2 regions of the Paenarthrobacter sp. TRD_SC_7 genome follow, and region 1 is predicted to be linked to the other one. Evidence: riboswitches for the same ligand, from Rfam matches in the RefSeq annotation. Region 1 holds a riboswitch; the other holds the start of a gene.
The links. Region 1 has a riboswitch for S-adenosylmethionine ahead of AC0J5Z_RS10730 (aminotransferase class V-fold PLP-dependent enzyme). Riboswitches for the same ligand answer to the same signal wherever they lie in the genome.

Region 2: another riboswitch for S-adenosylmethionine. It lies ahead of AC0J5Z_RS04730 (DUF1737 domain-containing protein); the one in region 1 lies ahead of AC0J5Z_RS10730 (aminotransferase class V-fold PLP-dependent enzyme).

What each region holds. Positions count from the first base shown of each region.
Region 1 is NZ_CM149587.1:2,195,349-2,198,552, reverse strand. Features, by position in the region: gene rsgA (ribosome small subunit-dependent GTPase A) at 1-873, shown strand, start outside; gene hisN (histidinol-phosphatase) at 929-1,741, shown strand; SAM riboswitch class IV at 1,926-2,039, shown strand; gene AC0J5Z_RS10730 (aminotransferase class V-fold PLP-dependent enzyme) at 2,072-3,204, shown strand, end outside.
Region 2 is NZ_CM149587.1:952,838-956,041, reverse strand. Features, by position in the region: gene AC0J5Z_RS04735 (SulP family inorganic anion transporter) at 1-1,401, shown strand, start outside; SAM riboswitch class IV at 1,489-1,600, shown strand; gene AC0J5Z_RS04730 (DUF1737 domain-containing protein) at 1,614-1,880, shown strand; gene AC0J5Z_RS04725 (rhodanese-like domain-containing protein) at 1,877-2,287, shown strand; gene AC0J5Z_RS04720 (O-succinylhomoserine sulfhydrylase) at 2,288-3,204, shown strand, end outside.

The DNA of each region.
Region 1 (3,204 bases):
GCCTTGGTGGGTGACGTCTCCGGGTCTCCCGATACCTTGGCGCGCCTGGTCCGGGTGGAAGAGCGGAAGACCCTCCTTCGCCGGAGTGCCGACGACACGGACCCCATCGAACGGGTGGTCGTGGCCAACGCCGATCAGCTCGTGGTGGTCGTTGCGGCGGCCAACCCGGAGCCACGCACCGGATTCATTGATCGCGCCTTGGTTGCAGCGTATGACGCCGGCATCGAGCCGTTGCTGCTCATCACCAAGGCGGATGTGAAGGACCCGGCGGAACTGCTGGCCAATTACCTGAGTTTGGATTTCCCCGTGATCATCAGCCGCACGGCTGACTCCGAGGCCGGCGGCATCGATGCCCGCTCCGATGACGGACTCTCCGCCCGCCTGGACAAGGACGCCGTATCCCAGCTCCGCTCACACTTGGGTGGCAAAGTCACCGTCATGCTCGGCCACTCCGGTGTAGGTAAATCCACCATGGTCAACGCCCTGACAGGGGCGGAGCGCGCCACTGGTGGCGTCAACGCCGTAACGGGCCGCGGCAGGCACACGTCATCCTCGGCTTTGGCGCTGAAGCTGGATGACGCTCCGTCCGGCAGCTGGATCATCGATACTCCCGGCATCCGGTCCTTTGGCTTGGCGCACGTGGACCCGGACCGGATTCTGCATTCATTCCCGGACCTTGAGCCCGGCACGGAGACCTGCGACCGCGGCTGCAAGCATGGTGCCACCGCCACGAATTGCGGCCTGGATGCATGGGTGAACGATGGCCATGCAGGTTCGTCAGGAGTGGCGCGACTGGCCTCCTTGCGCCGCTTGCTGGGTGCAGACCCAAGGCTCGAAGCGAAAGAGACCAAGGAATTGGGCACCGTCAACTGATCGTTGCCGGCTTCACGTCCCCACTGCAGGGATTGATTCAGGATAGTTTGGTGGCATGACCCATCCCGTTTCCACCTACAACGATGACCTGCGCCTTGCCCACGTCCTCGCTGATTCAGTCGACGCCCAGACCATGGATCGCTTCAAGGCGCTGGACCTGCAGATCGAAACCAAGCCCGACCTCACGCCTGTCACTGACGCTGACAAAGCCGCTGAGGAAGCAATCCGCGGTCAGTTGTCCCGCTCACGTCCGCGGGACGCCGTCCTCGGCGAGGAGTTCGGGAGCAGCGGTCACGGTTCACGTCGTTGGATCATCGATCCCATTGACGGCACCAAGAACTTCGTCCGCGGCGTCCCGGTGTGGGCAACGCTGATCGCCCTCGTTGATGAAGGCGAACCTGTGGTGGGCGTTGTGAGCGCTCCGGCCTTGGGCAAACGCTGGTGGGCCGCCAAGGACATGGGCGCTTACATGGGCCGTTCCCTCGCTTCGGCAACGCGGCTCAAGGTATCCAATGTTTCCCGCTTGGCCGACGCCTCCATGTCGTATTCCAGCCTCACGGGCTGGAAGGAGCGCGGCAACCTGGATGAATTCATGGGGCTCTCGGAAGACATCTGGCGTACACGGGCATACGGTGACTTCTGGTCGTATTGCCTCGTGGCCGAGGGCGCGGTGGATATCGCGTGCGAGCCCGAGCTGAACCTCTACGACATGGCAGCACTCGTTCCCATCGTTACCGAAGCCGGCGGACGCTTCACGTCGTTGGAGGGCGAAGACGGCCCGTTTGGCGGCAACGCGCTGGCTACCAACTCGATCCTGCACTCCGAGGTCCTGAAGCGTCTCAACCCCGGATTGGACGACCTGCTCTAAGCTTGTTCCCTCGCCTTGCGCACCAAGCGGAGGGCGGAATTTTCGACGGCGGAGGCCCCCGTTAGGGGGGTCTCCGCCGTTTTTTATTCGACATAGCGGGCGTTTCGCAGTCGACGTAACAAAGGACTTAACAAAAGGCGACGGCTTTGGACGGACCCCCGGACGTGCCTTAGCCTTTTTTATAGGTCACGAGTGCCAGTGCTAAACCCCGGTTAGCTGGCCGGCAACCCTCCATTCGCGGCGGGGTGCCCCGGGTGACGACCCGGCCGGTCCGGAACGGATACGGCAAGCGCGGATCCCCCTTTGGGGGTCCCTCTTGAGTGAGGTCCCATGAGCACTATCACGTTCAACTCCAACATCATTCCGTCCTATGTTGAAGATTCCACAGCAGAAACAGCCGCCGCTACGCGTCCGCTTGCGGCGGTCACTGGCGCTGAGCTGCAGGCTCCGCTGATCCAAGGTGGCCACGTCCGCTACGCCAACTTGGACTACGGCGCATCGGCTCCCGCATTGACCATCGTTTCGGCCTACCTCAACGAGGTCCTGCCCTACTACGCCAGCGTTCACCGAGGCGCCGGGTACGCCTCCCAAATCAGCACGTCGGTGTACGAAAACTCACGGAACATCGTCCGTGAATTCGTCGGCGGGCGGGCTGATGACTCCGTGATCTTCACCCGGAACACCACAGACTCCTTGAACCTTTTGGCCGGATGCCTCCCGCACGTGGATGGCGATGTTGCCGGTGAGGTCTTGTACTTGGACATCGAGCACCACGCCAACTTGCTTCCGTGGCAGGGAGTCCCCCACCGCAGCGTCATCGCCGCCACAACCTTGGCCGAGACGCTGGACAAGCTCCGCGTGGAACTCTCCCAGGGTGGAGTGAGCCTGCTCGCAGTCACCGGCGCCTCGAACGTGACTGGCGAGATCCTTCCCATCGCCCAGCTCGCTTCCCTTGCCCACGAATACGGTGCACGGATCGTGGTGGATGCGGCCCAGTTGGCTCCGCACAGACGGATCAACATCGCGGAGGCAGACGTCGACTACATTGTGTTCTCCGGACACAAGCTGTACGCCCCGTTCGGCGCCGGCGTCGTGGTGGGTCGCCCGGATTGGCTCGACGCCGGCATTCCCCATCTGGCAGGCGGCGGCGCTGTTCGTGAAGCCCGCCTGGATTCGGTCAGCTGGGCCACTGGCCCGGCACGGCACGAGGGCGGCTCCCCCAACGTCCTGGGAGCGGCGACCCTGGCGCGCGCCACGCAGGTCCTCGCGGGACTGGACCAGGAAGCCTGGCACGCCCACGAGGCCGCTATCCGCTCTTATCTCGTGGAAGGCCTCGAAGCCATCGACGGCGTGACAGTCCACAAGATCTTCACTGACTCCGTAGACACCATCGGTGTGGTCAATTTCTCCGTGGAAGGATTCGACGCCGGATTGGTGGCCGCTTACCTGGCGGCGGAACACGG
Region 2 (3,204 bases), 1.2 Mb from region 1:
GGCAGCAGCGAAAAGTCTGTGGCATTGGCCGGGTTGCTGGCGATTCTCATCGGCGCACTCATGCTGGCGGGTTCCGCCCTGAAACTGGGAGCCATCACCGGCCTACTGTCCAAGCCCATCCGGCTCGGGTACCTGAACGGAATTGCGTTGCTGGTGGCCCTGTCGCAACTGCCGGCGTTCCTGGGGATAGAGGCCGACGGCGACATCTGGCAAAAGCTCGCGAAGGTCACCACCGGGGTGCTCACCGGGGGCGTTAATCTCCCTGCGCTGCTGCTGGGCATAGGTTCGCTGGCCCTCATCTGGATCCCGCGACTTTTGAAATGGAAAGTGCCCGGCGTCCTGCTGGCGGTGGTCGGTTCATGCGTTGCAACGGCCGTTTGGAGCCTTAGCGACGACGTGAAGGTCACCGGAGTCCTGCCGCAGGGCCTCCCGATGCCCGCGCTCGGCGGTATTGGCTGGGCGGACGCCCTCGCTCTGCTTCCCGCAGCTGCTGGCATCGCCCTCATGGCCTTCGCGGACACGGGCGTGTTGTCCCAAACACTGGCGGCCAAAGAAGGAAAGAAGGTTTCCGGGAACAGGGAAATGGCAGCGCTTGGGGCGGCCAACGCTGCCACCGGCCTACTGGGGGGATTCCCGATCTCCGGCAGCACCTCAAGGACCCCGGTAGCCGTGGATGCCGGCGCAAAATCCCAGATGACCGGCGTGGTGGGTTCAGTGCTGGTGCTGGCCTTCATGCTGCTGGCTCCCGGTGTGACCGAGTACCTGCCGTCCGCCACCTTGGCCGCCGTCGTGATCGCCGCGGCGATTGCCCTCGCGGATCCGGCTGGGGTCCGGCGTCTTCTGGGACTGAGCCGTAGCGAGTCCGTGGTGATGCTCGCAGCTTTCCTGGGCGTCCTCACGGTGGGTGTCCTCCAGGGAATCGTGGTGGCCATCATCCTGGCTCTTCTGGACTTCGTTCGCCGGGCGTGGGACCCCTACCGCACCGAACTCGGCTCGCAGGATGGGCGGCCCGGCTACCACGATCTCGCCCGCCACCCTGAAGGCGAACGAATCCCGGGACTTCTGATCCTCCGCTTCGATGCGCCATTATTCTTCGGCAATGGGCAGGTTCTGGCCAGCTTCGTTCGGGAACAATTTGACGAGGCCCCGGACGAGGCCGAAGACCCCGTTACCCACGTCATCCTCGCGGCCGAGCCGATCACCGGGATCGACACCACGGCCTTGGACGACCTCGTCACGCTGGATGAATGGCTGGCCCGTCACGGCGTCGATCTGGTGTTCGCCGAGCTCAAAGGGCCGGTTAAGGACAAGCTGATCCGCCTCGGAACGGCAGCCCGATTTACGCCCGACCACTTCTTCCCCACCGTCGGCGCCGCAGTTCGCGCGCTGAGGAACCACTAGCTGAAGCAGCCGCCGATTACGCAACATGACGACGACGAAACCACCTGCAAGTGCAGCCCGACGCCCGTGGATGTTACGTTTTTCTTGAGTAATGAGTACCAGCGCAAAGCCCTGACTTGCTGGTCGGCAACCCTCTCTCCGGCGGGGTGCCTCAGGTGACTACTCGGCGTATCGACAATTCGAACTGCAAGCGTGACTGAGGAGCACCAGCAATGTCTGAACCCACTGAAGAAAAACTCTCCTACCGGCTGATTACAGGCCCGGACAACCGTGATTTCTGCGAGCGCATCCACAATTCACTCGCCGAGGGCTATGTGCTCCATGGCAGCCCGGCAGCCACCTTCAACGGCACGGACGTCATCGTTGCCCAAGCAATCGTGCTACCCGCTGCGATCGCCAACGCTGATGCCGCCGTCGCCAATGCAGTTGACCAGCTGGAGAACTACGACGACGAAGAAGCATTCGAGGGCCACGCATGAGCTATGCAGGTGACCTGACCCCGCAGGACGCGTGGGCCAAGCTTGAAGAGGGCGCCATCCTGGTGGATGTCCGTACCGAGGGCGAATGGGCCCACATCGGCATCCCCGATACCAAAGCTACCGAGAACGATCCCCTGTTCATCCAGTGGAACCTCGCCGGCGGCATCCCCAACTCCCGCTTCATCGAGGACCTGCAGCAACAGGCACCCGAGGACGACGCCGTGGAGCTCGTCTTTATCTGCCGTTCCGGCCAACGCTCCATCTCGGCCGCCATTGCGGCAACGCAGGCTGGATTCACTGCCTACAACGTCCTGGAAGGTTTCGAAGGCGAACCGGACCGCTACGGCGAGCGCACCGTAAATGGCTGGAAAAACCGTGGCCTTCCGACGAACCTGGGGACCGAGTAAGTGACTTTCAATCCCGACGCCGCTGGCTGGAGCCCGGACACCCAGGCCGTCCGCGGAGGCCTTGCCCGTACCAATTTCCAGGAAACGTCCGAGCCCGTTTTCCTGAACTCCGGCTTCGTTTACGAATCCGCTGCTGCAGCTGAACGCGCCTTCACCGGTGAGGATGAACGCTTCGTCTACTCCCGCTACGGCAACCCCTCCGTGGCAACGTTCCAGGAGCGGCTCCGCCTGCTTGAAGGAACCGAGGCATGCTTTGCGACGGCGTCCGGCATGTCCGCGGTGTTCACCGCATTGGGTGCCCTGCTGGCTGCCGGTGACCGCGTGGTTGCTGCCCGCTCGCTGTTCGGCTCATGCTTCGTGATCCTCAATGAGATCCTGCCGCGCTGGGGCGTCGAGACGGTCTTCGTGGACGGACCTGACCTGGAACAGTGGCGTGAAGCCCTGTCGGAACCCACCACTGCGGTGTTCTTCGAGTCTCCGTCCAACCCGATGCAGGAGATCGTCGATATCGCTGCCGTCAGCGAACTGGCGCACGCCGCCGGGGCAACTGTCGTCGTCGACAATGTCTTTGCCACTCCCCTGTTGCAACGCTGCGGTGAGTTGGGTGCGGACGTGATCGTGTACTCCGGCACCAAGCACATCGATGGTCAGGGACGCGTCCTTGGCGGTGCAATCCTGGGCACCAAGGAATTCATCGACGGTCCCGTCAAGCAGCTCATGCGGCACACCGGCCCTTCGCTGTCCGCGTTCAACGCTTGGGTGCTGACCAAGGGTTTGGAGACCATCGGGCTGCGCGTGAACCACAGCTCCGCGTCTGCCTTGAAGATCGCAGAGTGGCTTGAGCGGCAGCCCGCCATCAGCTGGGTCAAGTACCCGCTGCTGAAGTCCCACCCGCAGTACGAGCTCGCCGCGAAGCA